Regions from separate parts of the Klebsiella scottii genome, predicted to be linked through region 1. Evidence: predicted binding sites of a transcription regulator. Region 1 holds the regulator's gene; each other region holds the start of a gene.

Region 1 (8,119 bases):
CTTCATCAGCCAGCGCGCCGTCCTGCCGCGCACTTTCTGTACAAGGCGGTCAATGTCTGGCATATTTTTTTGCAATTGTTAATCAAACGACACTTTAGATACAAAAGAGTATTAACTTTCAGGGTTTTTATGCATTAGAATCGTTGGGTTTTGTCATTCATGGTCAGGTATGTGTACATGTCTGTAATTAATCAGGGGAGTGCTCGGTGGCGCGGCTAAACAAAATCGCGATTTCGCTCTGCGCATTACTGTTTACATCTATCTCATTTACACCACTGGCGCATGCTTCAGGGCATACGCACGCCTCCGCCGCGTCAAAAGCGCATCAGGCAAAGGGCACCACCGAACGCAAGAAAAAAGTCTCCGGTCAGAAAACAAAATCCAGCGCCAAAACCTCCAGCAAGAAAGCATCGACCTCCTCCCGCGCCAAACACCCTACCCGCACCACCGCCTCCAGCCAAACGGCATTAAACCGTCAGGCCGCCGGCGGAACCAAAAAGTGCGTGTTGCGCAAGGGCTATAAAAAGCAGTGCGCGACGTCGGCTAAGTCAAACATCGAACCGACGCGGGCGATGGCCAACGTGCAGCAGAAATGCGTCGTGCGGAAAGGCTACAAAAAGCGCTGTAAGCCGGTGGTTGAAGAGGAAGTGCCGCTGACGCTGGCCGATGCGCATAAGGTGCGGGTGCAAAAAGCGCAGAGCACCGCCATGTCGAAGCTGATGGGCCAAATTGGCAAGCCCTACCGCTGGGGCGGCACCTCGCCGCGCACCGGCTTTGACTGCAGCGGGCTGGTTTATTACGCCTATAAAGACCTGGTGAAAATTCATATCCCGCGGACGGCGAACGAGATGTACCACCTGCGCGATGCTCGCCCCGTAGATCGCGGTGAGCTGCAGAGCGGCGATCTGGTCTTCTTCCGCACCCGCGGCCGCGGCACGGCGGATCACGTCGGCGTGTACGTCGGTAACGGTAAATTTATTCAGTCGCCGCGTACCGGACGCGATATTCAGATTACCTCGTTAAGCGAAGATTACTGGGTTCGCCACTACGTTGGCGCCCGCCGCGTGATGACGCCTAAAACCATCCGCTGACGACCACCTGCCGCGCCTGCGGCAGGTTAACTCTCTCTTTTGCCACATCTTTTAATTTGCTACTATCTCCCTGTGCATTACATGGTTATTGCACGCATTAATATAATAAGGAGAGTAGCAATGTCGTTCGAATTACCTGCATTACCATATGCGAAAGACGCCCTGGCGCCGCACATTTCCGCTGAAACCCTGGAATACCATTACGGTAAGCATCACCAGGCCTACGTCACTAACCTCAACAACCTGATCAAGGGCACCGCTTTTGAAGGCCACTCTTTAGAAGAGATCGTTCGTTCTTCCGAAGGCGGCGTCTTTAACAACGCGGCCCAGGTCTGGAACCACACCTTCTACTGGAACTGTCTCGCGCCGAATGCCGGCGGTGAGCCGGAAGGCGAACTGGCGGCAGCAATCGCCAAATCCTTCGGCAGCTTTGCTGATTTTAAAGCGCAATTCACCGATGCTGCGGTGAAAAACTTCGGCGCTGGCTGGACGTGGCTGGTCAAAAATGCCGACGGCAGCCTGGCGATTGTCTCCACCAGCAACGCCGGTACGCCGCTCACCGGCAATGCCGCACCGCTGCTGACCGTGGATGTCTGGGAACATGCTTATTACATTGACTACCGTAACGCCCGTCCAAACTATCTGGAGCACTTCTGGGCGCTGGTAAACTGGAAGTTTGTCGCGGCTAATCTGGCGGCATAAAACTCTACCGCAGAAGGGTTTCCCCTTCTGCGGTAATTATTAGCGGCTGGCTAAGGCCTCTTCCGGCCGCGAGCGACCGCTGAACAACACCAGCATCAGCGCCACCCCGGCAATGATAGCGCCCATCACCGGAACAAATGCGTAGCCCAGGCCAGAAGAAATCACCGCCCCGCCGGCCGCCGCGCCGAGCGCATTCCCAAGGTTAAACGCTCCGATATTCACCGAAGAAGAGAGCCCCGGCGCTTCGTGAGCCACGCGCATCACGCGCATTTGCAGCGGCGGCACCACGGCAAACGTCGCCGCGCCCCACACCACCATGCTGATGGCCGCGCCAATCTGCGACTGCGCCAGCAGCGGGATCGCCAGCATGATAACCATCAGCAGCAGTAAAAAGCCCTTCAGCGTGCCGGAAACCGAGCGGTCGGCAAATTTTCCGCCAAGATAATTGCCCAGAGAGAAGCCGACGCCAATCAGTACCAGCATCGCGGTGACGAACAGCGGCGAGGCGTGGGTAATGGTATGCAGCACCGGCGAAATATAGGTATAGAGGGTGAACATCGCCCCGGCTCCGAGCACGGTGGTCAGCAGCGCGGAGAGCACCTGCGGCCGCATCAAAACCGACAGCTCCTCCTTCACGTTCGGCCGCTGCCCTGCGCTGCCTTTTGGCAACGAGAACCACAGGCCGATCATCGCCACCAGGCCAAGACCCGCCGTGGCAAGAAAGGACATGCGCCAGCCGATGGTTTCACCCAGCCAGGTCGCCGCCGGGACGCCGCCAATGTTGGCGATGGTCAGCCCCATAAACATAGTTGCCACCGCGCTGGCCTGCTTGTGTTTAGGGACCACGCTCGCGGCCACCACCGAGCCGAGGCCGAAGAAGGCGCCGTGGTTCAGGCTGGTGATAATGCGCGAAAGCAGCAGCGTGGTGTAATCCGGCGCCATTGACGAGAGGACGTTGCCAAGGGTGAAAATAGCCATCAGGAAAATCAGCGCACTGCGGCGCGCGCGATGCGACAGCAGCAGCGTCATCAGCGGTGCTCCGACCATCACGCCGATAGCATAGGCGCTGATCAGCATCCCCGCGGCGGGAATAGACACATCCACGCCTTTAGCGATAACCGGCAGTAATCCCATCGGGGAAAATTCGGTCGTACCGATACCAAACGCCCCAACGGCCAGCGCTAACAGGGGAAAGTTGATTTTCATTCAATGACTCCAGCAAACCGTCCTCAGCGACGGTATCTCATCAGAAGTCAAAAGCATGACATCAATCACAGAAAAACAAAAGTAAACGAAATGGCAAAAGATTTTTGCGAATTTGATAATAATGCGCGGGAACGGGGGGAAAGGAGCCTCTCCCCCGAAAAAATTAGTGCAGTACGGCGGTCAGCCCTGCGGCCACGATCAGACCCAGTACAATAATCGTCGTGGTCAGCGAAAACTTTAAATCTGTATCCATCAATTTTCCCCCTGATTATCCCCACAAGAAAAGTGAGCCTGCTCATTTTTGCACAATATTGCACAAAAATCTTCTGAGATTTAGGGTGATGCACATTTTTACTCTTCCCCTTTGCCGCAAGATCGGACAAAATCCCACGCTAATTTGAAAGCGTATCGGCCATTGACCCCTTCCTGTCGTTCTGTGTCGTTTCCCGACGTGATGCAATGTTGAACATTGTGCTCAGGGTGTGTATAGGCAAACGTTTCCGTATCGATAATCAGACGATCAGGTCAAGGTCTGGAGAGAGAAGTAATGGCAACAATTAAAGATGTAGCGAAGCGCGCAAACGTTTCCACTACAACAGTTTCACATGTAATTAACAAAACCCGTTTTGTGGCTGAAGAGACCCGCAACGCGGTATGGGCTGCCATCAAAGAGCTGCACTACTCTCCGAGTGCGGTGGCGCGCAGCCTGAAGGTTAATCACACTAAATCGATCGGTCTGCTGGCTACCAGCAGCGAAGCGGCCTATTTCGCCGAGATTATCGAGTCCGTTGAGAAGAGCTGCTTCCAGAAGGGCTACACCTTGATTCTGGGCAACGCCTGGAACGATCCGGAAAAGCAGCAGGCCTACCTGTCGATGATGGCGCAAAAGCGCGTCGACGGCCTGCTGGTGATGTGTTCCGAATATCCGCAGTCGGTGCTGTCCATGCTGGAAGAGTACCGCAACATCCCGATGGTCGTCATGGACTGGGGTGAGTCCAAGGCTGATTTTACCGATTCGGTGATCGATAACGCCTTTGAAGGCGGCTATATGGCCGGTCGCTACCTCGTTGAGCGCGGCCACCGTGAAATCGGCGTGATCCCGGGCCCGCTGGAGCGCAATACCGGCGCCGGACGCCTGGCCGGTTTTATGAAAGCGATGGAAGAAGCGCAGATTAGCGTCCCGGAAAGCTGGGTTGTTCAGGGCGACTTCGAGCCGGAATCCGGCTACCGCGCCATGCAGCAGATCCTCAGCCAGCCGCATCGCCCGACCGCCATATTCTGCGGCGGCGATATCATGGCAATGGGAGCCATCTGCGCCGCCGACGAAATGGGCCTGCGCGTCCCGCAGGATATTTCGCTCATTGGCTATGACAACGTGCGCAACGCCCGCTACTTCAGCCCGGCGCTGACCACCATCCATCAGCCGAAGGATTCACTCGGCGAAGCCGCATTCAATATGCTGATGGACCGTATCGTCAATAAGCGCGAAGAGTCGCAGTCTATCGAAGTTCACCCGCGACTGGTCGAGCGTCGCTCGGTGATCGACGGCCCGTTCGTCGACTACCGCCGCTAATCCTGCCGTGGCGCCGGCTATTCCGGCGCCCGCAGCCACTCCCGATTTAACGTTTCGCTGTCGCCAAGATAGTCCAGCAGCCAGGAGAGAGCCGGTGAGATATCGCTCTGCTGCCAGGTCAGGCAGCACGCGGCGTCCGGGAACGGATTTTCCAGCTCCAGCGCCGTCCACTCGCCGCTATCGATCCGCGGGCGGGCAAAGTGCGACGGCACCATGCCGATGCAGAGTCCGGCCGACAGGCAGGTGGCCGAGGCGTCCCAGTCCGGCACCACCACTCTCTTCTGGTTATCCAGCAGCCACGTCGTGCGCTTGGGCAACGAACGCGACGTATCCTCCCTGACCAGCGACGGCCAGTTGCGCAACGTGTCATCGCTCAGCGGGCCGCTCATTTTCGCCAGCGGATGGTGGCTGGCCACCACGCAGTGCCAGCTCAGCATGCCCATATCACGAAAGGCGTAGCGTCCGCCGACCGGAATCGAGCGGGTCGCGCCGATGGCCAGCTCCACGCGGCCGTCGGCCAGCGCATCCCAGACGCCGTTAAACACCTCCTGAAAGACAATCAGCTCGACGTCCGGAAAGTGACGATAAAAATCGACAATCATCTGCCGCATCCGCGCCGGCTTAACGATATCGTCAACCGCGATCGAGAGCTGCCCGCGCCAGCCGTTGGCGATCTGCTGGCACTGACGGCGGGTGATCTGCATTTTTTTGATAACAGAACGCCCTTCCTGTAAAAACCACACGCCGGCCGGCGTGAGCTCAACGTCCCGGTGGCGTCGCTCAAAGAGCGGAACGGCCAGCCATTCTTCGAGCTGACGCACGGTGTAGCTGACCGCCGAGGGTACACGATGCAGCTCCTGAGCCGCCGCGCTGAAGCTGCCGTTGCGCGCAACCGCATCAACCACTTCAAGAGAGTATTCGGACCACATATTCTGCCTGCAAATTTTTTGAACGCATGTAACAAATATTAGCGTTTCACAAGCCAGAATGCACTCCCTACACTCAGCGGCATCTTACCTGCATCAGAAGAAAGAGAACTTTATGCAACAACCTGGGAAAGGATTTTTGGTTTGGCTGGCGGGCCTCAGCGTGCTCGGCTTCCTGGCAACCGATATGTATCTGCCGGCGTTTTCGGCGATCCAACAGGATCTCAACACTTCGGCGGCTTCTGTCAGCGCCAGCCTCAGCGTGTTTCTCGCCGGTTTCGCCATTGGTCAGCTGTTCTGGGGCCCGGTCTCCGATCGCTACGGGCGCAAGCCGGTGCTGCTCAGCGGCCTGGCGATCTTCGCCGTCGGCTGCCTTGGCATGCTGTGGGTGCAGAACGCGACCCTGATGCTGGCGCTGCGATTTGTGCAGGCCATCGGCGTCTGCGCGGCGGCGGTAACCTGGCAGGCGATGGTCACCGACTATTATCCAGCCCAACGTACTAACCGCATCTTCGCCACCATTATGCCGCTGGTAGGTCTATCGCCGGCCCTGGCACCGCTGCTCGGCAGCTGGCTGCTCGCCCATTTCGACTGGCAGGCTATCTTCGCGACCCTGTTGGTCATCGCCCTGCTGCTGATGCTGCCCGCGTTACGCCTCAAGCCGGTGAGCAAGCCCGAGAGCGGTACGCAGAAAAAACTGACCTTCCTGGCGCTGCTGCGCTCACGCGAATATAGCGGCAACGTGCTGATTTACGCCGCCTGCTCCGCCAGCTTTTTCGCCTGGCTGACCGGCTCGCCGTTTATTCTGCATGACATGGGCTACGGGCCAACCGCAATCGGCCTGAGCTACGTGCCGCAGACTATCGCCTTTTTAATCGGCGGATACGGCTGCCGGGCGGCGCTGCAGAAATGGCAGGGGCAGCAGCTGCTGCCGTGGCTGCTGGTCATTTTTGCTATCAGCGTTGCCGCCACCTGGCTGGTGGGACTGCAGCAGGATGTCTCCATCGTGGCGCTGATGGCACCGTTCTGCGTGATGGCTATCGTTAACGGCGGGATTTACCCGATTGTCGTCGCTCAGGCCCTGCGGCCATTCCCTCAGGCCACGGGTCGCGCCGCCGCGCTGCAGAATACCCTGCAGCTCGGACTGTGCTTCCTGACCAGCCTGCTGGTGTCGACGCTGATTGCCACCCCGCTGCTCACCACAACCAGCGTGATGCTGGCCTCCATCGCGCTGGCCGGGCTGGGGTATGTCATGCAGCTGCATACAACCCGTCTGAGCACCGAGTCGTCACACGCATAAAAGGGTTTCAGTGATGTTACGGTCCAGTAATTAGCCTGCTAATATCTTTTTATTGAAAGCCTTAAAATAGGGGCCTATACTGGATCCCGTATCACATAAATAGAAAGTTTATCGATATTAACGGGGGCAGGATGCCTCCCGTTTAACCATGGAAGGCCTTTCGGCAAGGGTTATCTCCCTTCCTCTGTTCTACGTCGGATAGCAGCTTCACGGATTTTTCCGTGAGATTTCTCACAATGCCAAAAAAAGCGTCTACGCTGTTTTAAGGTTCTGATCACTTGGGCGTGATGGAGAAGCTATGAGTTCATCGTGTATAGAAGAAGTAAGTGTACCAAATGATGACTGGTACCGAATTACAGCTGAGTTACTCGGTCGTGCGGGTATTGAAATTAATGGCCCCGCTCCCGCCGATCTACGGATAAAAAACCCCCTCTTTTTTAAGCGCGTACTACAGGAAGGGTCTCTGGGGTTAGGTGAAAGCTATATGGACGGCTGGTGGGACTGCGAGCGTCTGGATATTTTCTTCCACAAGGTGCTGCGCGCCGGGCTGGAAAACCAGCTTCCCCGCCATATCAAAGACACGCTGCGTATTGCTGCCGCTCGCCTGTTCAATCTGCAAAGTAAAAAACGTTCCTGGATAGTCGGCAAAGAGCACTACGATCTTGGCAACGATCTTTTTAGTCGGATGCTCGATCCCTATATGCAATATTCCTGTGCTTACTGGAAAGAGGCGCAATCTCTGGAAGAGGCCCAGCAGGCTAAATTAGATCTTATTTGCCGTAAGCTGCAGCTTGAGCCCGGGATGCGGGTGCTGGATATTGGCTGCGGCTGGGGCGGTCTGGCCTATTACATGGCAAAAAATTATCACGTTAGCGTGGTTGGCGTGACCATTTCTGCCGAACAGCAAAAAATGGCCCAGCAGCGGTGTGAAGGATTAGACGTCACTATCCTGCTGCAGGACTATCGCGACTTACATGATAGTTTTGACCGGATAGTTTCCGTCGGTATGTTTGAGCACGTGGGGCCGAAAAACTACGCAACCTATTTCGATGTAGTCGACCGAAATATGAAAGCGGACGGTCGTTTTTTACTGCACACCATCGGTTCAAACAAAACGGACCTGAGCGTCGATCCGTGGATCAATAAATATATCTTCCCTAACGGCTGCCTGCCGTCGGTACGCCATATTGCGCAAGCCAGCGAAACGCATTTCGTTATGGAAGACTGGCACAATATAGGCGCCGATTACGATACCACGCTGATGGCCTGGTACGAGCGGTTCCTCGCCAGCTGGCCGGATATTGCCGATAACTATACCGAG
Region 2 (8,119 bases), on a different contig from region 1:
CGGGAACCTCTATTCAGGAGGTAAATCAGAAAGTCGTGCGGATAATGGTCGTCGGCCTGGTACGCCTCGGCATCCTTAAAGGAGATGTTGAAGAGCTGCTGGCTAACAATGCGCACCGCCCGTTCTTTATGCACGGCCTGAGCCACTGGCTGGGGCTGGACGTGCATGATGTCGGAAACTACGATGTCGACCGCTCGCGGGTTCTCGAACCGGGCATGGTGCTGACCGTTGAGCCGGGGCTGTATATTGCGACGGACGCCGACGTGCCGCCGCAGTATCGCGGTATCGGTATCCGCATCGAAGACGATATTGTGATAACCGCTGACGGCAATGAAAATCTGACCGCCGGAGTGGTGAAAAGCGCGGACGACATTGAAGCGCTGATGGCCGCGGCACAGCGATCATGAGCGTGCTGATCGTTGGCGGCGGAATGACCGGCGCGACCCTGGCCCTGGCTATCTCCCGGTTGACCGACGGCGCGCTGCCGGTTCATCTGGTGGAAGCGGCGGCGCCGGACTCCTCGCAGCATCCTGGATTTGACGCCAGGGCGATTGCGCTGGCGGCAGGCACCTGCCAGCAGCTGGCGCGCGTCGGTATCTGGCAGGAGATCGCCGACTGCGCGACGCCGATTCAGCGCGTGCACGTCAGCGACCGCGGCCACGCGGGGTTCGTCACTCTGGACGCGCAGGACTATGGCCTGGCGGCGTTGGGCCAGGTCGTCGAGCTGCACGACATCGGCCAGCGCCTGTTTGCGCAACTGCGCGATGCGCCGGGTATTACTTTGCACTGTCCGGCAAAAGTAGAAAACGTCAGCCGATGGGAGGAGGGCGTCAGCATCACGCTGGACAGCGGCGAAACGATCGACGGCAGGCTGCTGGTGGCGGCGGACGGATCGCGCTCGACGATCGGCGCCCGCTGCGGTATCAGCTGGCAGCAGCAGCCCTATCAACAGCTGGCGATTATTGCCAACGTTAGCACCGCTTTGCCCCACGAGGGGCGCGCCTTTGAGCGGTTTACCGAGCACGGTCCCCTGGCGATGCTGCCGATGTCGCAGGGCCGCTGCTCGCTGGTGTGGTGCCATCCTCAGTCACGGTATGACGACGTCCTGAGCTGGTCTGATGAACGTTTTTGCCACGAGCTGCAGCAGGCGTTTGGCTGGCGGCTGGGGCGTATTACCCACGCCGGGGCGCGCAGCGTTTATCCGCTGGCGCTAACCACTGCCACCCGCGTGGTTTCCCATCGCCTGGCGCTGGTCGGCAACGCGGCGCAGACGCTGCATCCCATTGCCGGGCAGGGGTTTAACCTTGGCCTGCGGGATGTGATGAGCCTGGCTGAAACTGTGGCCCAGGCCAGCGGCCGCGATCCCGGCGATTATGCTTTGCTTGACCAGTATCAGGCGCGGCGAGCGGATGATAAGTCCGCCACTATCGGCGTGACCGATGGCCTGGTTCATCTGTTTGCCAACCGCTGGGCGCCGCTGGTAGCGGGGCGCAACGTCGGCCTGATGGCGATGGAATTATTTACTCCGGCGCGCGATGCGCTGGCGCAGCGTACCCTCGGTTGGGTCCCCCGTTAAGGAGTTGAACGTGCAAAGTGTTGATGTGGCCATTGTGGGCGGTGGCATGGTGGGGCTGGCGGTGGCCTGCGGATTGCAGGGCAGCGGGCTGCGCGTAGCCGTACTTGAGCAGGCTGAACCACAGCCGTTGAGCGCCGATGCGCGGCCAGCGCTGCGGGTCTCAGCGATTAACGCCGCCAGCGAGAAGCTCCTGAGCAAGCTTGACGTCTGGCCAACAATTATCGCCCGGCGCGCCAGCTGCTATCACGGTATGGAAGTGTGGGATAAAGACAGCTTTGGCCGCATCAGCTTTGATGACCAGAGCCTGGGCTTCAGCCATCTCGGGCACATTATTGAAAATGCGGTCGTTCACCACGCGCTGTGGCAAAAGGCGCAGCGCTGTTCTGACGTCACGCTGCTGGCCCCGGCGCAGCTGCAGCAGGTCGCATGGGGTGAGAACGAAGCGTTTCTCAGCCTGCAGGACGGCAGCATGCTGACCGCCCGGCTGGTGGTCGGCGCCGACGGCGCCAACTCCTGGTTGCGCAACAAAGCCGATATTCCGCTGACCTTCTGGGACTATCGCCATCACGCGCTGGTGGCCACTATCCGCACCGCAGATCCGCATCAGGCTATTGCGCGCCAGGCCTTCCACGGCGACGGTATCCTCGCCTTCCTGCCGCTCAGCGATCCGCACCTGTGCTCTATCGTCTGGTCGCTATCGCCGCAGGAAGCGGAGCAGATGCAGCAGGCGGATGAGGCGGCGTTTAATCAGGCGCTGAGTATTGCCTTCGATAACCGCCTTGGCCTGTGCCAGCTTGAGAGCGAGCGCGAAGTGTTCCCGCTCACCGGCCGCTATGCGCGCCAGTTTGCCGCCCATCGGCTGGCGCTGGTTGGCGATGCCGCTCACACCATCCACCCGCTGGCCGGGCAAGGGGTGAACCTGGGCTTTATGGATGCCGCAGAGCTTATCGATGAGATCCGGCGCCTGCATGCCCAGGGCAAGGATATTGGCCAGCATCTGTATCTACGTCGCTATGAGCGCAGCCGCAAGCACAGCGCCGCGCTGATGCTGGCGGGGATGCAGGGCTTTCGCGAAATGTTTGCCGGCAGCCATCCGGCGAAGAAGCTGCTGCGCGATATCGGTCTCAAGCTGGCCGATACGCTGCCGGGCGTGAAGCCGCAGCTGATCCGCCAGGCGATGGGGCTAAACGACCTTCCGGCCTGGTTACGTTAAGCGCGTCACACTTCTCTCTCCCGGCCCTCGCGCCGGGTTTCCCCCTCTCATTTGAAATAATCTAATCTCACCCGTTTTTTCGCATTAGTTTTATTAATGTCTCTCTTTTTTTGTGAAAGAAATCAGGCCCGTTTATTCGCATAAAATATCATCATCACCTGCTTAGTTCTTTTGTTATGTTAATTTTATGTGGCATAAATCGCTTTTTGCCAGTCAATAATTCTGTAGAGTTTTCGGCGAGATTTGGTCATAAGCTAATGTGATGTCCTGATTTACCTTATGGTTTAACGCCGGTTTCGGTGGTAAGTTCAGGCCAAAGGTAACGTTTGCGTCGGCGCCAGCGAAGGGCGTCGATGCCGGATTTCGCGGGGCGAAATCGCCGCCAAAAAAAGTAGCTGGTTCCGTTTTATTCGACGAGGAAAAGATGGCTCAACAGACTCCGTTGTATGAACAACACACGCTGTGCGGCGCTCGCATGGTGGACTTCCACGGCTGGATGATGCCGCTGCACTATGGTTCCCAGATTGATGAGCACCACGCGGTGCGCCGCGATGCCGGCATGTTCGACGTCTCGCACATGACCATCGTCGACTTCCACGGTAGCCGGGTTCGCGAGTTCCTGCGCTATCTGCTGGCTAACGATGTGGCGAAGCTCACCGTCCCGGGCAAAGCGCTATACAGCGGAATGCTGACCGCTTCGGCGGGCGTTATCGATGACCTGATTGTCTATTTCCTGACGGAAGACTATTTCCGCCTTGTGGTTAACTCCGCGACCCGCGAAAAAGACCTCGCCTGGATCGGCGAGCAGGCTGAACCTTATGGCCTGGAGATAACCGTGCGCGACGATCTGGCGCTGATCGCCGTTCAGGGGCCGCAGGCGAAAGAGAAAGCCGCCACCCTGTTTAACGAGCAGCAGCGCCAGGCCGTCGCAGGCATGAAGCCGTTCTTTGGCGTGCAGGCGGGGGAGTTATTTATCGCCACCACCGGCTATACCGGCGAGGCGGGCTATGAGATTGCGCTGCCGAAAGAGCAGGCCGCAGATTTCTGGCGCAGCCTGCTGGACGCGGGCGTGAAGCCTTGCGGCCTCGGCGCTCGCGATACGCTGCGTCTGGAAGCCGGGATGAATTTGTACGGCCAGGAGATGGACGAAGGCGTCTCCCCGCTGGCGGCAAATATGGGCTGGACCATTGCCTGGGAACCTGCCGATCGCAACTTTATTGGTCGTGAGGCGCTGGAGCTGCAGCGTGAAAAAGGCACCGAGCAGCTGGTTGGCCTGGTGATGACCGAGAAGGGCGTGCTGCGCGGCGGTCTGCCGGTGCGCTTTACCGACGCTGACGGTAATCAGCAAGAGGGTATTATCACCAGCGGGACGTTCTCCCCTACGCTGGGCTACAGTATTGCACTGGCACGCGTACCGGCAGGCATCGGTGAAACGGCCGTCGTACAGATCCGCAACCGCGAAATGCCGGTAAAAGTGACTAAACCCGTTTTTGTTCGTAACGGCAAAGCCGTTGCGTGATTCCCCCTTTTGGAGATGAATTGATGAGCAACGTACCAGCAGAACTGAAATACAGTAAAGAACACGAATGGCTGCGCAAAGAAGCCGACGGCACCTACACCGTTGGCATCACCGAGCACGCGCAGGAGCTGCTTGGCGATATGGTTTTCGTCGATCTGCCGGAAGTCGGGACGGCCGTTGACGCCGGCGATGACTGCGCCGTTGCGGAATCGGTAAAAGCGGCCTCGGATATTTATGCCCCGATTAGCGGCGAGATCCTTGCGGTGAACGAAGAGCTGAACGACTCCCCGGAGCTGATTAACAGCGAACCGTACGCCGCTGGCTGGATTTTCAAAATCAAAGCCAGCGATGAAGCTCAGGTCGCGGCGCTGCTGGACGCGACGGCCTACGCCGCGCTGTTAGAAGACGAGTAAGTACCTCCATCCTTCACGCCGCAGGCTTTTGTCAGCACCAGGGGTGTCGCTGCCCGCCGCGTGAATGATTTTGCGTATTAAAGCCCGGCGAGCATTAGTGCTCCACCGGGCAAACCAGTCAGACAATTACGATTCACTGCACGTTTCAGGAACCATCGCTCATGACTCAGACTTTAGGTCAGCTTGAAAACCGCGGCGCCTTTATTGAACGTCACATCGGTCCGGATGCTCAGCAACAGCAGGAGATGCTGAAAACCGTTGGCGCCGATTCGCTTAACGCCCTGATTGGCCAGATTGTGCCGCAGGATATTCAGCTGGCAACGCCGCCTCAGGTCGGCGATGCGACGACGGAATTCGCCGCTCTCGCGGAACTGAAGGCGATCGCCGGGCGTAACAAGCGCTTTAAGTCTTACATCGGCATGGGCTACACCGCCGTGCAGCTGCCGCCGGTTATTCAGCGCAATATGCTGGAAAACCCGGGTTGGTATACCGCGTATACCCCTTATCAGCCGGAAGTGTCGCAGGGCCGCCTGGAATCGCTGCTGAACTTCCAGCAGGTCACGCTCGATCTGACCGGGCTGGATATCGCCTCCGCCTCGCTGCTGGATGAAGCAACCGCCGGCGCAGAAGCGATGGCGATGGCGAAGCGCGTCAGCAAGCTGAAGAACGCGAACCGCTTCTTCGTGGCTGCCGACGTGCATCCGCAAACGCTGGACGTAGTGCGCACTCGCGCGGAAACCTTCGGCTTTGATGTTATCGTCGATGACGCGGAAAAAGCGCTCGATCATCAGGACGTTTTCGGCGTGCTGCTGCAGCAGGTCGGTACTACCGGCGAAGTGCACGATTACTCAGGCCTGATTGCCGAGCTTAAAGCGCGCAAGGTCGTGGTGAGCGTCGCCGCCGACTTTATGGCGCTGGTGCTGCTGACCGCGCCGGGCAAGCAGGGGGCCGATATCGTCTTCGGCTCCGCCCAGCGTTTCGGCGTGCCGATGGGCTACGGCGGCCCGCACGCGGCCTTCTTTGCAGCAAAAGATGAATTCAAACGCTCCATGCCTGGCCGTATTATCGGCGTATCGAAAGATGCCGCCGGCAACACCGCGCTGCGCATGGCGATGCAGACCCGCGAGCAGCATATCCGCCGCGAGAAAGCGAACTCCAATATTTGTACTTCCCAGGTGCTGCTGGCCAACATCGCCAGCCTGTATGCGGTCTTCCACGGACCCGCTGGCCTGAAGCGTATCGCCAGCCGCATCCATCGCCTGACGGATATTCTGGCCGATGGCCTGCAGAAGAAAGGGCTCAAGCTGCGCCACGCGCACTACTTTGACACCCTGTGCGTCGACGTTGCCGACAAAGCGGCGGTGCTGGCGCGCGCCGAGGCGCTGGAAATTAACCTGCGCAGCGACATTCACAACGCGGTCGGCATCACCCTTGATGAAGCGACCACCCGCCAGGATGTGCTGAACCTGTTCCGCGCGATCCTTGGCGACGCGCACGGGCTGGATATCGATGCGCTGGACAAAGACGTGGCGCTCGACAGCCGTTCGATCCCTGCCAGCATGCTGCGCGACGATGCGATCCTGACCCACCCGGTATTTAATCGCTACCACAGCGAAACCGAGATGATGCGCTACATGCACTCGCTGGAGCGTAAAGATCTGGCGCTGAATCAGGCGATGATCCCACTGGGATCCTGCACCATGAAGCTTAACGCCGCGGCGGAAATGATCCCGATCACCTGGCCTGAGTTTGCCGAGCTGCACCCGTTCTGCCCGGCGGAACAGGCGGAAGGCTACCATCAGATGATCGCCCAGCTCTCCGACTGGCTGGTGAAGCTGACCGGCTATGACGCCGTCTGCATGCAGCCGAACTCCGGCGCGCAGGGGGAATATGCGGGCCTGCTGGCGATTCGCCACTACCACGAAAGCCGCAATGAAGGCCATCGCGATATCTGCCTGATCCCAAGCTCGGCGCACGGCACCAACCCGGCATCCGCGCAGATGGCAGGGATGCAGGTAGTGGTGGTAGCCTGTGATAAAAACGGCAACATCGATCTCGCGGATCTGCGCCTCAAGGCGGAGCAGGCGGGGGAAAATCTCTCCTGCATCATGGTGACCTACCCGTCAACGCATGGCGTGTATGAAGAGACCATCCGCGAAGTGTGCGAGATTGTGCACCGCTTCGGCGGCCAGGTTTACCTCGACGGCGCGAACATGAACGCTCAGGTGGGGATCACCTCTCCGGGCTTTATCGGCGCGGACGTGTCGCACCTCAACCTGCATAAAACCTTCTGCATCCCGCACGGCGGCGGCGGCCCGGGCATGGGCCCAATCGGCGTGAAGGCGCATCTGGCGCCGTTCGTGCCGGGCCACAGCGTGGTGCAAATTGAAGGCATGCTGACCCGTCAGGGCGCGGTTTCCGCGGCACCGTTCGGCAGCGCTTCTATTTTACCTATCAGCTGGATGTATATCCGCATGATGGGCGCGGAAGGGCTGAAGCAGGCCAGCCAGGTGGCGATCCTCAACGCTAACTACATTGCGACGCGCCTGAAAGAGGCTTTCCCGGTGCTCTATACCGGCCGCGACGGCCGCGTGGCGCACGAATGTATTCTGGATATTCGTCCGCTGAAGGAAGAGACCGGCATCAGCGAGCTGGATATTGCCAAGCGTCTGATCGACTTTGGTTTCCATGCGCCGACGATGTCCTTCCCGGTGGCCGGTACGCTGATGGTTGAGCCGACCGAATCGGAAAGCAAAGTTGAGCTGGACCGTTTTATCGAGGCGATGCTGGCGATTCGCGGCGAGATCGACCGCGTGAAAGCGGGCGAGTGGCCGCTGGCGGATAACCCGCTGGTTAACGCCCCGCACACCCAGGGCGAGCTGGTTGCCGAATGGGGTCATCCGTACACCCGCGAGCTGGCGGTGTTCCCGGCAGGCCTGGCGAACAAATACTGGCCGACGGTGAAGCGTCTGGACGATGTTTACGGCGATCGTAACCTGTTCTGCTCCTGCGTTCCGCTGAGCGAATATCAGTAATTAGCTGATTAGACTATCTTTTAAAGGCGCTGCGGCGCCTTTATTTTTTGGGAGAATGCGATGACGGTAGCACTGATTAGCGGCGCGAGCCGCGGAATTGGCAGGGCGACGGCGCTGCTGCTGGCGCAGGAAGGCTATACCGTGGCGGTGAATTATCATCACAACGTGAGCGCGGCGACGGAAGTGGTGAATGAGATTATTGCCCAGGGCGGCAAGGCTATCGCGCTGCGCGCGGATATCAGCGACGAAGCGCAGGTGGTGGCGATGTTTGCCGGCATCGACCGCCTTGGCGAACCCCTGGGCGCGCTGGTGAATAATGCCGGCATTCTGTTTACGCAGAGCTCTGTTGAAGACCTGACCGCC
Region 3 (8,119 bases), 1.1 Mb from region 1:
GTGACATTGCCGTGCGGTGGGTTAAACATGTGCCGGAAGAGTTCCACGCGCGCTTCAGCGCAACGGCGCGCCGCTACCGCTACGTTATCTATAATCATCGGCTGCGCCCGGCGGTGTTAAGCCAGGGGGTGACTCATTATCACCAGCCTCTGGATGCCGAACGGATGCAGCGTGCGGCGCAGTGCCTGCTGGGCGAGAATGATTTTACCTCGTTCCGCGCGCTGCAGTGCCAGTCGCGTACGCCCTGGCGCAACATTAAGCACATTAGCGTCACCCGTTATGGCGCATATGTGGTGGTCGATATCAAAGCAAACGCCTTTGTACATCATATGGTAAGGAACATTGTCGGCAGCCTGATGGAAGTGGGGGCCGGTAACCAGCCAGAGAGCTGGATTGCAGAACTTCTGGCGGCAAAAGACAGGAAGCTAGCCGCCGCGACGGCAAAAGCCGAAGGATTGTATCTGGTGTCGGTCGACTATCCGGCCCATTTCGATCTGCCGGTGATGCCGATGGGCCCGCTGTTTCTGGCGGACTGACGTATACGCCTCATCCTTCAGGCTGCCGCGCTGCCGGCCGCGCTGGTTTCCCCGGGCTTGCCTCTTGAGGTGGCCCGGGAGCTACCGTTCGGCCGCCTGGATACGCCGTGAAGGATTTTACGTATTGCTATTAAGGACTCAAACGGTATGGACCTGATTCGCTTTTTAATTGATTTCATCCTGCATATAGATGTACACCTGGCCGAACTGGTTGCCGAGTACGGTATCTGGGTTTATGCCATTCTGTTTTTGATTTTGTTTTGCGAAACGGGTCTGGTGGTCACACCGTTCCTGCCGGGAGATTCGCTGCTGTTTGTTGCCGGCGCGCTGTCAGCGCTGCCGACTAACGATCTGAACGTGCATCTGATGGTGGTGCTGATGGTTATCGCGGCGATTGTCGGCGATGCCCTGAACTACACCATCGGGCGGCTGTTCGGTGAAAAGCTCTTCAGTAATCCTGATTCTAAAATCTTCCGCCGCAGCTATCTGGACAAGACCCACTCGTTCTACGAGCGTCACGGCGGCAAAACCATTATCCTCGCTCGCTTCGTGCCGATTGTCAGAACCTTTGCGCCATTTGTGGCGGGAATGGGCCACATGTCCTATCGTCATTTTGCGGCCTATAACGTGGTTGGCGCATTGCTGTGGGTGCTGCTGTTCACCTATGCAGGCTACCTGTTTGGCGATTTGCCGATCGTCCAGGAAAACCTGAAGCTGCTGATTGTCGCGATTATTCTCCTGTCCGTGCTGCCGGGGGTGATTGAAATCATTCGCCACAAGCGCGCGGCGGCGAAGCAGTCGAAATAGCCTCTGTAGCGTAATCTTCTGCGGGGGGGAGCGCCTCCGCCCGCAGATTGAAGTGTGAGCGGTACGACCACTTTTTTATCCCATGTGACGGGATGTTATGATTTAATGTGCAACATTCATGGTCTGTAAGGGTCAAAAATGGCATTATGCGCCCCTTACGACAAAACTGGCATCGACCAGGTTCAGGCAGAAAGGTTATCAATGAGCTGGATTGAACGAATTAAAAGCAATATAACTCCCACCCGCAAGGCAAGCATTCCTGAGGGTGTATGGACCAAGTGCGACAGCTGCGGTCAGGTACTGTACCGCGCAGAGCTGGAGCGCAACCTGGAGGTTTGCCCTAAGTGCGATCACCATATGCGTATGTCGGCGCGTAATCGCCTGCATAGCCTGTTGGACGAAGGTTCCCTTGTGGAGCTGGGAAGCGAGCTCGAGCCGAAAGATGTGCTGAAGTTCCGCGATTCGAAAAAATACAAAGACCGCCTGGCGTCGGCTCAAAAAGAGACCGGTGAGAAAGATGCGCTGGTGGTTATGAAGGGCACGCTGTACGACATGCCGGTTGTCGCCGTTGCTTTTGAATTCGCCTTTATGGGCGGTTCGATGGGCTCGGTGGTGGGCGCGCGCTTCGTACGTGCCGTTGAGCAGGCGTTGGAAGACAACTGCCCGCTGGTTTGCTTCTCAGCGTCCGGCGGCGCGCGCATGCAGGAAGCGCTGATGTCGCTGATGCAGATGGCGAAAACGTCAGCCGCGCTGGCGAAAATGCAGGAGCGCGGTTTACCGTATATCTCCGTGCTGACCGACCCGACGATGGGCGGCGTATCGGCGAGCTTTGCGATGCTCGGCGATCTGAACATCGCGGAACCGAAAGCGCTGATCGGCTTTGCCGGCCCTCGCGTTATCGAGCAAACCGTACGCGAAAAGCTGCCGCCAGGATTCCAGCGCAGCGAGTTCCTGATTGAAAAAGGGGCGATCGACATGATCGTACGTCGCCCTGAAATGCGCCTGAAGCTGGCCAGTATTCTGGCGAAGCTGATGAATCTCCCGGCGCCATGCCCGGAGGTTTCTCATGAAGGCGACGCGGTGCCGCCGGTACCGGATCAGGAACCAGAGGCCTGATAGTGCAGAGGGCAGGCCTGACGGTGCTGCCCTTTTTTTATATTCAAATAACTACGCGACATCATCCTGACCTGGCCGCATCGCGGCGTGCTGACAGATGAGCGTATTTACCGTTAACTCTTGCGGACATCATGGAAAAAGAACCTATTCCTCAGGCCACGTCGCCCCTGGCTACGTGGCTTTCTTATCTGGAGCATCTGCACAGCAAAACTATCGATCTCGGGCTGACGCGCGTGAACGAGGTTGCCGGGCGGATGGCGGTAGTGAAACCTGCGCCGTTCGTATTTACGGTGGCGGGCACCAACGGTAAGGGGACCACCTGCCGTACGCTGGAGTCGGTGCTGATGGCGGCGGGCTATAGGGTCGGCGTCTACAGTTCACCGCATCTGGTGCGCTATACCGAACGCGTACGCGTGCAGGGAGAGGAGCTGGCAGAATCGGCGCATACCGCCTCTTTCGCTGAAATCGAAGCGGCGCGCGGCGAAATATCCCTGAGCTATTTTGAGTTCGGTACGCTCTCCGCACTGTGGCTGTTTAAGCAGGCGCAGCTGGACGTTGTTATCCTTGAGGTTGGGCTGGGCGGTCGCCTTGACGCGACAAATATCGTTGATGCCGACGTGGCGGTGGTGACCAGCATTGCGCTCGATCATACCGACTGGCTGGGGCCGGATCGCGAAAGCATCGGCCGCGAAAAGGCCGGTATTTTCCGCTCAGGCAAGCCGGCTATCGTCGGTGAGCCGGATATGCCTCATACCATTGCCGACGTTGCGGCGGAAAAAGGCGCGCTGCTGCGCCGTCGTGACCTTGACTGGCGCTATGTTACCGGCGAGCAGGCGTGGGATTTCAGCGACGAGCAGGGGACGCTGGCAGGGCTGCCGCTGCCTCAGGTGCCAATGCCGAATGCGGCTACGGCGCTGGCCGCGCTGCGCGCCAGCGGGCTGGCGGTGAACGAACGGGCGATTCGCGACGGCATTAAGCAGGCGATGCTACCCGGGCGTTTCCAGATAATTGGCGAAACGCCGCGCGTGATCCTCGACGTTGCCCATAACCCACATGCGGCGGCCTATCTGGCCGGACGTCTCAAAAGCCTGCCGAAAACGGGGCGCGTGCTGGCGGTTATTGGTATGCTGCATGATAAGGATATTGCCGGTACGCTGGCAAACCTGACGGCTGAAGTCGATTGCTGGTACTGCGCGCCGCTGGAAGGGCCGCGTGGGGCAACGGCGGAACAGCTGCTGGAGCATTTGCGTACAGGGCGAGCCTGCGCGGACGTCGCTCAGGCATGGCATGCGGCCATGGCCGATGCCGGACCGGAAGATACGGTGCTGGTGTGTGGTTCATTCCACACGGTGGCGCATGTAATGGAAGAAATAGACGCGGGGAGAATCGGTGGCGAGTAAGTTTCAGAACCGTTTAGTCGGGACGATTGTGCTGGTGGCGCTGGGAGTCATTATCCTTCCAGGGCTGCTTGACGGTCAGAAAAAACACTATCAGGATGAGTTTGCGGCGATCCCGCTGGTGCCGAAGCCGGGCGATCGCGATGAGCCTGACATGCTACCGGCGGCAACTCAGGCCTTGCCTGCTCAGCCTCCGGAAGGGGCGGCAGAAGAGGTGAGGGCCGGCAATGCGGCGGCGCCGTCGCTGGATCCGTCGCGCATCCCGGTGAACAGTAACAGCTTCGATGATGTTCAGGAGCCGGTTGTCGCGCCCAAGCCGCAGCCAAAACCTCAGGTTCAGCCGAAGCCGCAACCGCAGCCGCAGCCTAAGCCGGTCGATAAGCCTCAGCCGCCGCAGCAGCAGCAGACTGCCGCCCAGACGCCGGCGCCGAAGCCTGCTGAAATTCCTGCGCCAACCGGCAGAGCCTACGTGGTGCAGCTGGGGGCGTTGAAGAATGCGGACAAGGTAAATGAAATTGTCGGTAAGCTGCGCTCCTCCGGGTTCAAGGTTTACACGTCGCCTTCGACGCCGGTGCAGGGGAAAATCACCCGAATTTTGGTTGGCCCTGATGCGTCGAAAGATAAGCTGAAAGGCCAGCTTGGCGATCTGAAGCAGCTGTCAGGTCTGAGCGGTGTGGTGATGGGATACAGTCCAAACTAGCCTTGCTATTCAGCCTGATAGCGCTGGAGAACGCCGATATTGATGCAGGGTCGGGAGACGATCGCCCTGGCGCAGTTAAGGTCGGACAGGTCAGCGGGCGTCGGGCTCGCTGGCGGTGAACGGGGGGCTGAATCCCTTACCTGACGCGCCCTGCAGAGGCAAAAGGTAGCATGGCGTTGAATGTTTTTTCAGCGCCATTTTTATTTCTGTAGGGCACGGAAATCCCTACGCAAACGTTTTCTTTTTCTGTTAGAATGCGCCCCGAACCGGACGACAGGGCGTAAAATCGTAGGATGTATATGGTCTGGATTGATTACGCCATTATTGCGGTGATTGGTTTTTCCTGTCTGGTAAGCCTGATCCGCGGCTTTGTTCGTGAAGCGTTATCGCTGGTAACCTGGGGATGTGCTTTCTTTGTTGCCAGTCATTACTACACTTACCTGGCTGTCTGGTTCACGGGCTTTGAAGACGAAATGGTCCGCAATGGGATTGCTATCGCGATACTGTTTATCGCAACGCTTATCGTCGGCGCTATCGTTAACTACGTGATTAGCGCACTGGTAGAGAAAACCGGCCTGTCGGGTACCGACAGGGTGTTAGGGATCTGCTTCGGCGCCCTTCGTGGCGTGCTGATTGTCTCTGCGATCCTGTTCTTTCTCGATAGTTTTACCGGTATGGCGAAAAGCGAAGACTGGCAAAAGTCGGAGCTTATCCCGCAGTTCAGTTTCGTTATCAGATGGTTTTTTGACTATCTGCAGAGCTCGTCAAGTTTCTTGCCCAAAGCATAAGCGTTGGGATGTAGCTGAACGAGGAAAAGACGTATGTGCGGTATTGTCGGTATCGCCGGTGTTATGCCGGTAAACCAGTCGATTTATGACGCGTTAACGGTGCTTCAGCATCGTGGCCAGGATGCCGCAGGCATCATCACCATTGATGCAAATAATTGCTTCCGCTTGCGTAAGGCAAACGGGCTGGTGAGCGATATTTTTGAGGCTCGCCACATGCAGCGTATGCAGGGCAACATGGGGATCGGCCACGTCCGTTACCCTACGGCTGGCAGCTCCAGCGCCTCCGAGGCTCAGCCTTTCTACGTTAACTCGCCGTATGGCATTACGTTGGCGCATAACGGTAACCTGACCAACGCTCACGAGCTGCGTAAAAAGCTGTTTGAAGAAAAACGCCGCCACATCAACACCACCTCCGATTCTGAAATTCTGCTCAATATTTTCGCCAGCGAGCTGGATAACTTCCGCCATTATCCGCTGGAAGCCGACAATATCTTTGCGGCAATTGCTGCGACCAATCGGCAGATTCGTGGCGCCTATGCCTGCGTGGCGATGATTATCGGCCACGGTATGGTTGCGTTTCGCGATCCGAACGGTATTCGCCCGCTGGTACTGGGCAAGCGTGATATTGGCGACGGCCGTACCGAGTACATGGTGGCCTCCGAAAGCGTGGCGCTGGATACTCTGGGCTTCGAGTTCCTGCGCGACGTTGCGCCGGGAGAAGCGGTGTACATCACCGAAAAAGGCCAGCTGTTTACCCGCCAGTGTGCGGAGAACCCGGTCAGCAACCCGTGCCTGTTTGAGTACGTCTATTTTGCCCGTCCGGACTCCTTCATCGATAAGATCTCCGTCTATAGCGCTCGCGTGAATATGGGGACTAAGCTGGGCGAGAAAATTGCCCGCGAATGGGAAGATCTGGACATTGACGTGGTCATCCCGATTCCGGAAACCTCCTGCGATATCGCGCTGGAAATTGCCCGTATTCTCGACAAGCCTTATCGTCAGGGCTTCGTCAAAAACCGCTATGTCGGCCGTACTTTTATCATGCCGGGCCAGCAGCTGCGTCGTAAATCAGTACGTCGTAAGCTCAACGCTAACCGCGCCGAGTTCCGTGATAAAAACGTCCTGCTGGTCGATGACTCCATCGTTCGCGGCACGACCTCGGAACAGATTATCGAGATGGCGCGCGAAGCGGGCGCGAAGAAGGTCTATCTGGCTTCCGCTGCGCCGGAGATTCGCTTCCCGAACGTCTACGGCATCGATATGCCGACGGCCACCGAGCTGATTGCCCACGGTCGTGAAGTTGACGAAATTCGGCAGATCATCGGCGCTGACGGCCTAATCTTCCAGGATCTGAACGATCTGATCGACGCCGTGCGGGCCGAGAATCCAGATATTCAGCAGTTTGAATGTTCGGTATTTAACGGTGTGTACGTCACTAAGGACGTCGATCAGCAGTACCTCGATTATCTCGACTCCCTGCGTAACGACGATGCTAAAGCGGTGCAGCGTCAGAACGAAGTGGAAAACTTAGAGATGCATAACGAAGGCTAAACCACGCCTTTGTTGTCAAAGCCCGCCGTCGTCAGACTGCGGGCTTTTTGTTTTTCGGGCCCCGGTTAGCGGGCCACCGAACTTGCGTCCGGTGCTATAATCCGGCAAAGTCTGCGACACTAAGCAGAAGGGGCAATCATCGTGAAACGACTTATCATTGGAATTTCTGGCGCCAGCGGTGCCGTTTACGGCGTGCGGCTGCTCCAGGTATTGCGCGATGTCGCGGATGTTGAAACCCATCTGATCATGAGCCAGGCGGCGCGGCAGACTCTGGCCCTTGAGACCGACTATTCGCTGCGTGAAGTTCAGGGGCTGGCTGACGTTGTCCATGATGCCCGCGATATCGCCGCCAGCATCTCTTCCGGCTCGTTTAAAACGGCCGGGATGGTGATTTTACCCTGCTCGATGAAAACGCTTTCAGGCATTGTTCATAGCTACACCGATGGCCTGATGACCCGGGCGGCGGACGTGGTGCTGAAAGAGCGCCGCCCGCTGGTGCTCTGTGTGCGCGAAACGCCGTTCCACCTCGGACACCTGCGCCTTCTGGTCCAGGCGGCGGAAATGGGCGCGGTTATCATGCCGCCGGTTCCGGCCTTCTACCATCGTCCGCAAACCCTGGACGACGTTATCAACCAGACGGTCAATCGCGTCATCGATCAGTTCGATATCACTCTGCCGCAGGACCTGTTCGCTCGCTGGCAAGGGGCATAGGCGCGCGCTAAAATAGTGCGCTTTATGATTCTTTGCGCCCCGATGGTGCAATTTTGTCGCCCCGATCAAATCCTCAACATTTAATTTGTTTTTTTGCGTTTCGACGCTGCGGTTTCTCCGTTAATACTGCTATCTTCCCTTTCAAGACAATTCTGCAACTTTATATTAACAAATTTAACGCTGTTTCCAGCACGCACTGAGAAAATGGCACAAAAACTGCAGGATACGTCGGCACTACACATAACTAAACAACGCACCGCATAACAACATCACGACACTTAAGGGTATTGTATGAAGAAGACGATCCTGGCCCTCTCTTTAATTATGGGAATTAGCAGTGCTTCCAGCGTCTTTGCAGCTCTGCCGCAAAGCATCCGCATCGGCACCGATGCCACCTACGCGCCATTTTCCTCTAAGGATGCCAAAGGTGATTTCGTCGGCTTTGACATCGATTTGGGCAATGAACTCTGTTCGCGTATCAAGGTAAAATGTACCTGGGTAGGGAGTGATTTT
Region 4 (8,119 bases), 1.2 Mb from region 1:
GATAGTCGATGCGGTACTGGTCGTCTACCGTACCGTCAGCTTCGCGCACGTCGATGGCGCCAAAGCCGTTTTCGACAATAAACAGCGGCAGCTGATAGTGATCCCAGAACCAGTTCAGCGAGTAGCGCAGCCCAACCGGGTCAATCTGCCAGCCCCAGTCCGATTTTTGCACGTATGGGTTGGAGACCAGGCTCTTCGTCTCATCATAATCCAGCAGCGGATTATCCTCGGTGGCCTTGGTGGCGAACGACATATAGTAGCTGAAGCCAATATAGTCGACGCAGCCTTCGCTCAACGCCACGCGATCTTCGTCGGTGATATCCAGCGCAAAACCGCGGCGCGCAAAGTAGTTAAGCAGATGCTGAGGGTACTTACCGCGCACGTGAACATCGGTGAACCAGTAGCGGCGGTGCATGGCGTTCATCGCCATCATCATGTCATCAGGCACGCAGGAGAGCGGATAAATCGGGCACATCGCAATCATGCAGCCGACCTGCAGCGCCGGGTTAATCTCCCGCGCGACTTTCACCGCCAGCGCGCTGGCGACCAGCTCATAGTGCGCAGCCTGATACATCACCGGCTCGCGATCCTCACCCGGCAGGAACTTCAGCCCCGAGTTGGTGAACGGCGCAAAGTCTTCGTGGAAGTTTGCCTGGTTATTGATCTCATTAAAGGTCATCCAGTACTTCACTTTATGCTGATAGCGATTAAATACCACCTGCGCAAAGCGTACGAAGAAATCAATCAGCTTACGGTTGCGCCAGCCGCCGTATTCGCTAACGAGGTGGTAAGGCATCTCAAAGTGGGAGAGCGTAATAACCGGCTCAATTCCGTGCTTCAGGCACTCATCGAACAGATCGTCATAGAACTGCAGCCCGGCTTCGTTCGGCTCCAGCTCGTCGCCCAGCGGGAAAATACGCGTCCAGGCAATAGAGGTACGAAAGCATTTGAAGCCCATTTCCGCAAACAGCTGAATGTCATCTTTATAGCGATGATAAAAATCAATCGCCTCATGGTTCGGGTAATTTTTACCCGCCAGCACGCCGTCGGTAATTTCACGCGCCACGCCGTGGGCGCCAGCGGTCATCACGTCGGCAACGCTCGCGCCTTTGCCGCCCTCCTGCCAGCCCCCTTCCAGCTGATGCGCCGCGACCGCGCCGCCCCACAGAAAACCTTCTTTAAATCCAGACATGTTCTCTTCCTTATGAGCGATCGCCAGTCGGCGACCGGAATTGCTGATTGAAATGGTAAACGGCGCCAATCAGCCCGGCGTCGTTGCCGTGGCTGACGGTGTCGATATAGTCTGCAATGCCGAACCAGGCCAGATGTTCACGCAGCAGCGGCAAAAAGCCCGGGCGTTCCACGATGCCGCCGCCGATGAGGATAGTCTGCGGATCGAACACGTTGACGAGGTTATAAAGGCCGGTGCCAAGGCCGTTAAAGAATTCGGCCACCAGCCGATGACAGGTCGCATCGCCCCTGTCGTAACGATCGAATATCTCTTCCCCGGTCACCTCTTCCAGCGTTTTGCCGAAATGCGCGGCGTAGCGCTGGCGCAAGACGCGCAGGGTACAGTTCTCATTCATTGAGTAGCGACGAACGTCACGGGTGCCCGGGCGCTGGGTCTGCATATAGCCAAATTCTCCGGCGCGAAAGCTCGCGCCGTGCACCAGCCGGTCATTACAGAAGATAGCCCCGCCGATGCCGGTGCCAATCGTCAGAACCAGAAAATCACTTATATTGGCGGCTTTGCCCTGCCAGCGCTCGGCCAGCAGCACGCAGTTAGCGTCGTTTTCAATGGCGACGGGAAGTCGGGTACGTTGTTCAAGCCAGGTTTTGATAGCAAAATTATCGAATCTGCGGATAGCGCCGCCCATTTCGATATAGCCGGTGTGCGGATTAACGTAGCCGGGCGCGCTGATCGCCACCCCTTCACACTCCGGGTGAGCGGCAATCCACGCCAGCATGGCCTGCAAAATTTGCTCGCCGTCGCTGTCGCGAATCGGCTGCTTGCCCTTCTCCAGCAGCTCGCCGGTGCTGGCTATAATGCCCATTTTTAGCGCCGTGCCACCAATATCAAATGCGGCAATTACCATCCTTACCCCCCTCCTGAATCCCCTCAGTACCGTCGTTCGGCTCGCTTAAACAAAAAGAGAAACCGGTTTCAGTGGCATGATGGTCATTCTGGCGCACAGAGGCAAGCACAAGAATGTACCCGGTTTCATTTTCGTGAACAGTATCAAATTTGTCCATCTCGCCGCCGATTAACGCCGACTGCAAAGCAGGCTCGCAAACGTTTGCTATCCCTGTTAGAATTGCGCCGATTTTTCTTGCTACCGCAAATGTGTGGAGACTTCGCAGTGACCGATAAAACCTCTCTCAGCTATAAAGATGCCGGCGTAGATATTGATGCAGGCAACGCTCTCGTCGACCGTATTAAGGGTGTGGTGAAGAAAACCCGCCGCCCGGAAGTGATGGGTGGACTGGGCGGATTCGGCGCACTGTGCGCATTGCCGCAGAAATACCGCGAGCCGGTACTGGTCTCCGGCACTGACGGCGTCGGCACCAAGCTGCGTCTGGCAATGGACCTCAAGCGTCACGACACTATCGGTATCGACCTGGTTGCCATGTGCGTAAACGACCTGGTGGTTCAGGGCGCCGAGCCGCTCTTCTTCCTCGACTACTATGCCACCGGCAAACTGGACGTCGACACGGCAGCCAGCGTCATCAGCGGGATCGCCGAAGGCTGTCTGCAGTCAGGCTGCGCGCTGGTTGGCGGCGAAACGGCAGAAATGCCCGGCATGTACCACGGCGATGATTATGACGTCGCGGGCTTTTGCGTCGGGGTTGTAGAAAAATCAGAAATTATCGACGGCAGCAAAGTTGCCGACGGCGACGTGCTGGTCGCTCTGGCCTCCAGCGGCCCGCACTCCAACGGCTACTCGCTGGTGCGTAAAATTATTGAAGTCAGCGGCGTCGACCCGCAAACCACCGACCTGAACGGTGCGTCATTGGCCGACCATCTGCTGGCGCCGACCCGCATCTACGTCAAATCGGTGCTGGATCTGATCGCTAACGTCGAAGTTCACGCCATTGCGCACCTGACCGGCGGCGGCTTCTGGGAAAATATCCCGCGCGTTCTGCCAGATAACACCCAGGCGGTGATCGACGAGTCCTCCTGGCAGTGGCCGGAAGTCTTCAAATGGCTGCAAACTGCCGGCAACGTCAGCAGCCACGAAATGTATCGGACCTTCAACTGCGGCGTCGGGATGGTTATCGCGCTGCCGCCAGAAGCCGCCGATAACGCCATCGCTCTGCTGAACGAAAAAGGTGAAAACGCGTGGAAAATAGGCTATATCAAAGCCTCTGATTCCGAACAGCGTGTGGTCATTGAATGAAAAATATCGTGGTGCTGATTTCCGGTAGCGGCAGTAATCTGCAGGCAATTATTGACGCCTGCGCGCGGAAACAGATCGGCGGCACCCTGCGAGCGGTATTCAGCAACAAGGCCGATGCCTTCGGCCTTGAACGCGCGCGTGAGGCCGGTATCCCGACCCACGCGCTCACCGCCAGCCAGTTCGCCAACCGCGAAGCGTTCGATCGCGAGCTGATGCACGAGATCGACGCCTACGCGCCGGATCTGGTGGTACTGGCGGGCTACATGCGGATTCTGAGCCCGGCGTTTGTCGCCCACTATCAGGGGCGTCTGCTGAATATCCACCCCTCCCTGCTGCCTAAATATCCCGGGCTGTATACCCATCGCCAGGTGCTGGAAAACGGCGATGAGGAGCACGGAACCTCGGTGCATTTCGTCACCGATGAGCTGGACGGCGGGCCGGTCATTCTGCAGGCCAAAGTTCCGGTTTTCGCCGGCGATAGCGAAGATGACGTTACCGCCCGCGTGCAGGCTCAGGAACACGCCATTTACCCGCTCGTCGTCAGCTGGTTTGTCGACGGTCGTCTGCGCATGGAGAGGGGTCAGGCCTGGCTTGACGATGCGCCTCTGCCGCCGCAAGGATACGCGGCAGAAGAGTAATCGATAACGCCTCTCGCATCCGTCAGAGGCGTTTTTTTTGTCCCTGCTGCCATTGTTTATCTGCGCCAGGACCTTCAGCCGCAGACGCGTTTTGGCGCCTGACGCGCGACAGCGATCGGCTGAATTACCGCATTTTGCACACAGAATGAGCAAAGGAAAGCGACCTCCTTTTCTTCGCAGCGCGTTGAAAGAAAACTGTCATACTTCTTTGACATAGTTGGACATTCAATGGCAAAGCTCGCCATAATGAAAATGCAACATCAATCAACCGGAGTGTGAGTTGTAATGGGCCAGGAAAAGCTATACATCGAGAAAGAACTCAGCTGGTTGTCCTTTAACGAACGCGTACTTCAGGAAGCGGCGGATAAAAGCAACCCACTGATTGAGCGCATGCGCTTTTTGGGAATTTACTCCAACAACCTCGATGAATTTTATAAAGTGCGCTTCGCTGAACTCAAGCGCCGCATCATCATCAGTGAAGAGCAAGGCAGTACCGCCCATTCTCGCCACCTGTTAGGTAAAATTCAGGCCCGGGTCCTGAAGGCCGACCAGGAGTTTGACAGCCTGTATAACGAGCTGCTGCTGGAGATGGCGCGTAATCAGATCTTCCTGATCAACGAACGCCAGCTGTCGGTCAATCAGCAGTCCTGGCTGCGCAACTACTTTAAACAATACCTGCGCCAGCACATTACCCCTATTTTGATTAACCGCGAAACGGACCTGATCCAGTTTTTGAAAGATGATTACACCTATCTGGCGGTGGAAATCATTCGCGGCGAAACCGTTAACTACGCCCTGCTGGAAATTCCGTCAGATAAGGTTCCGCGCTTTGTTAACCTGCCGCCGGAAGCCCCGCGCCGCCGTAAGCCGATGATCCTGCTTGATAACATTCTGCGCTACTGCCTGGATGATATTTTTAAAGGCTTCTTCGATTACGATACGCTGAACGCCTATTCGATGAAGATGACCCGCGACGCCGAGTACGATCTGGTGCACGAGATGGAATCGAGCCTGATGGAGCTGATGTCCTCCAGCCTGAAGCAGCGTCTCACCGCCGAACCGGTACGCTTCGTTTACCAGCGCGATATGCCGGACGCGATGGTCGAAATGCTGCGGGCAATGTTCTCGATTTCACGCTATGACTCAATGCTGCCGGGCGGCCGCTACCACAACTTTAAAGACTTTATCGGCTTCCCGAACGTCGGCAAAGCTAACCTGGTCAATAAACCGCTGCCGCGTCTGCGCCACACCTGGTTTGATAAGTTCCGCAACGGGTTCGACGCTATTCGCGAACGCGACGTGCTGCTCTACTACCCGTACCACACCTTTGAGCACGTGCTGGAACTGCTGCGTCAGGCCTCCTTCGACCCCAGCGTGCTGGCGATCAAAATCAATATTTACCGCGTCGCCAAAGACTCGCGGATTATCGATTCCATGATTCACGCCGCCCACAACGGTAAAAAAGTCACCGTGGTGGTCGAGCTGCAGGCGCGCTTTGACGAAGAGGCCAACATTCATTGGGCGAAACGCCTGACTGAAGCCGGCGTGCACGTTATCTTTTCCGCCCCGGGGCTGAAGATCCACGCCAAGCTGTTCCTGATTTCACGTAAAGAGGGCGACGAGGTTGTCCGCTACGCCCATATCGGTACCGGTAACTTCAACGAAAAAACCGCGCGTCTGTATACCGATTACTCCCTGATCACTGCGGATGCGCGTATTACCAATGAAGTCCGTCGCGTGTTCAACTTTATCGAAAACCCATACCGTCCGGTTAGCTTTGACTATCTGCTGGTTTCGCCGCAGAACTCGCGCCGCCTGCTGTATGAGATGATCGATCGGGAAATTGCTAACGCCCAGAACGGCCAGCCCTCCGGGATCACCCTTAAGCTGAACAACCTGGTCGATAAGGGCCTGGTTGACCGCCTCTATGCGGCCTCAAGCTCCGGCGTTCCCGTTAACCTGCTAATCCGCGGGATGTGCTCCCTGATCCCAGGGCTTGAGGGGATTAGCGACAATATTCGCGTCACCAGCATCGTTGACCGCTTCCTTGAGCACGACCGCGTCTATGTCTTTGAAAACGGCGGTGATAAGCAGGTCTGGCTCTCTTCCGCTGACTGGATGACGCGCAATATTGACTACCGCATCGAAGTCGCCGCGCCGCTGCTGGACCCGCGTCTGAAACAGCGGGTGCTGGATATTTTTGACATCTTGTTCAACGACACGGTGAAAGCACGCTATCTTGATAAAGAACTGAGTAATAGCTACGTGCCGCGCGGCAACCGCCGTAAAGTTCGCGCTCAGATGGCGATCTATGACTATCTCAAATCACTCGAACAGCCCGATTAACCTATGCCTATAAACGAAAAAGCCCCTCGGCCCCAGGAGTTTGCTGCGGTCGACCTTGGTTCAAACAGTTTTCATATGGTGATCGCCCGTGTCGTCGACGGGGCAATGCAGATCATCGGTCGCCTTAAACAGCGGGTTCATCTGGCCGATGGTCTGGATGAAAACTCCGTGCTCAGCGAAGAGGCGATTGCGCGCGGGCTTAGCTGCCTGTCGCTGTTTGCCGAACGCCTGCAGGGCTTTGCGCCCGCCAGCGTCTGCATCGTCGGGACGCATACGCTACGCCAGGCGACAAACGCGGCTGAGTTTCTCAAGCGCGCGGAACAGGTTATCCCCTATCCGATAGAGATAATCTCCGGTAATGAAGAGGCGCGCCTGATTTTTATGGGCGTCGAACATACTCAGCCCGAGCGCGGCCGCAAGCTGGTCATTGATATCGGCGGCGGCTCAACCGAGCTGGTCATCGGCGAGGATTTCGAACCGCGTCTGGTCGAAAGCCGCAGAATGGGCTGCGTCAGCTTCTCGCAGATTTACTTCCCGGGCGGCATCATCAACAAAGAGAATTTCCAGCGCGCGCGCCTGTCGGCGGTGCAAAAGCTGGAAACGCTGGCATGGCAGTTCCGCATCCAGGGCTGGACCGTAGCGCTGGGCGCTTCCGGGACCATTAAGGCCGCTCAGGAAGTGCTGATCGCTATGGGCGAGAAGGACGGCTTTATCACGCCTGAACGCCTTGAAATGCTGGTCGCTGAGCTGCTGAAATATAAAAACTTCGACTCGCTGAGCCTGCCGGGCCTCTCTGAAGAGCGCAAGGCGGTATTTGCGCCGGGGCTGGCTATTCTGTGCGGCGTGTTCGATGCGCTGGCCATCAAAGAGCTGCGCCTGTCGGACGGGGCGCTGCGCGAAGGCGTGCTGTACGAGATGGAGGGGCGCTTCCGCCATCAGGATATCCGCAGCCGCACCGCGCAAAGCCTGGCAAACCAGTACAATATCGACCGCGAACAGGCGCGTCGGGTGCTGGAAACCACCACCCACATCTTTGAGCAGTGGCAGGATCAGAACCCCAAGCTCGACAACCCGAACCTGTCGGCGCTGCTAAAATGGGCGGTGATGCTGCACGAAGTGGGGCTGAATATTAACCACAGCGGTATGCATCGCCACTCGGCGTATATCCTGCAGAACAGCGATTTGCCCGGCTTCAATCAGGAGCAGCAGATGCTGATGGCCACGCTGGTGCGCTATCACCGCAAGGCTATCAAGCTCGATGATTTGCCGCGCTTTACGCTGTTTAAGAAAAAGCAGTTCCTCCCGTTAATTCAGCTCTTGCGCCTCGGCATTCTGCTGAACAACCAGCGCCAGGCGACGACAACGCCGCCGACGCTGACGCTGAAGACCGAAGCCAACCACTGGACGCTGGTGTTTCCGCACGACTGGTTTAGCCAAAATGCGCTGGTGCTGCTCGATCTGGAAAAAGAGCAGCAGTACTGGGAAGGCGTGCCTGACTGGCTGCTGAAAATTGCCGAAGAAAAGCCTGATAGCTAGCAGGCTGGCCGGGCGCTCCGCGTCCGGCCACTTTTCAGCAGTCAAGCCGTCGCCGGTACGGCCACGTTAGCCAGCGTCTCCAGCGGCACGGGCTCGCCAATCTCATACCCCTGCATATAGTCGATACCCAGCGATATCACCGCCTGACGAATCTCCGCCGTTTCGACATACTCCGCCACGACCTGCATATTCTTCATCCGC

Evidence for each region. The regulator PurR, encoded in region 1, represses purine synthesis genes. The targets are predictions, from matches to a motif close to CANGCAAACGTTTGCNTG.
Region 2: the regulator PurR is predicted to act here: its motif matches at 3,105-3,122, upstream of gcvT (glycine cleavage system aminomethyltransferase GcvT).
Region 3: the regulator PurR is predicted to act here: its motif matches at 4,783-4,800, upstream of cvpA (colicin V production protein).
Region 4: the regulator PurR is predicted to act here: its motif matches at 2,287-2,304, upstream of purM (phosphoribosylformylglycinamidine cyclo-ligase).

Annotation. Positions count from the first base shown of each region.
Region 1 is NZ_JARXNI010000020.1:1,299,230-1,307,348, reverse strand. It holds gene QFI97_RS13825 (C40 family peptidase) at 207-1,091, shown strand; gene sodB (superoxide dismutase [Fe]) at 1,212-1,793, shown strand; gene QFI97_RS13815 (MFS transporter) at 1,833-2,999, opposite strand; gene cydH (cytochrome bd-I oxidase subunit CydH) at 3,163-3,252, opposite strand; gene purR (HTH-type transcriptional repressor PurR) at 3,547-4,572, shown strand; gene punR (DNA-binding transcriptional activator PunR) at 4,590-5,501, opposite strand; gene punC (purine nucleoside transporter PunC) at 5,614-6,798, shown strand; gene cfa (cyclopropane fatty acyl phospholipid synthase) at 7,097-8,119, shown strand, end outside.
Region 2 is NZ_JARXNI010000019.1:361,375-369,493, forward strand. It holds gene pepP (Xaa-Pro aminopeptidase) at 1-407, shown strand, start outside; gene ubiH (2-octaprenyl-6-methoxyphenyl hydroxylase) at 404-1,576, shown strand; gene ubiI (FAD-dependent 2-octaprenylphenol hydroxylase) at 1,587-2,789, shown strand; gene gcvT (glycine cleavage system aminomethyltransferase GcvT) at 3,214-4,308, shown strand; gene gcvH (glycine cleavage system protein GcvH) at 4,332-4,721, shown strand; gene gcvP (aminomethyl-transferring glycine dehydrogenase) at 4,883-7,756, shown strand; gene QFI97_RS05540 (SDR family oxidoreductase) at 7,817-8,119, shown strand, end outside.
Region 3 is NZ_JARXNI010000020.1:248,500-256,618, forward strand. It holds gene truA (tRNA pseudouridine(38-40) synthase TruA) at 1-536, shown strand, start outside; gene QFI97_RS08995 (DedA family protein) at 684-1,343, shown strand; gene accD (acetyl-CoA carboxylase, carboxyltransferase subunit beta) at 1,545-2,459, shown strand; gene folC (bifunctional tetrahydrofolate synthase/dihydrofolate synthase) at 2,591-3,859, shown strand; gene dedD (cell division protein DedD) at 3,849-4,556, shown strand; gene cvpA (colicin V production protein) at 4,856-5,344, shown strand; gene purF (amidophosphoribosyltransferase) at 5,378-6,895, shown strand; gene QFI97_RS09025 (UbiX family flavin prenyltransferase) at 7,037-7,606, shown strand; gene QFI97_RS09030 (hypothetical protein) at 7,687-7,848, opposite strand; gene argT (lysine/arginine/ornithine ABC transporter substrate-binding protein ArgT) at 7,898-8,119, shown strand, end outside.
Region 4 is NZ_JARXNI010000020.1:127,236-135,354, reverse strand. It holds gene QFI97_RS08410 (6-phospho-beta-glucosidase) at 1-1,192, opposite strand, end outside; gene bglK (beta-glucoside kinase BglK) at 1,203-2,096, opposite strand; gene purM (phosphoribosylformylglycinamidine cyclo-ligase) at 2,361-3,398, shown strand; gene purN (phosphoribosylglycinamide formyltransferase) at 3,395-4,036, shown strand; gene ppk1 (polyphosphate kinase 1) at 4,322-6,382, shown strand; gene ppx (exopolyphosphatase) at 6,386-7,918, shown strand; gene QFI97_RS08380 (EAL domain-containing protein) at 7,960-8,119, opposite strand, start outside.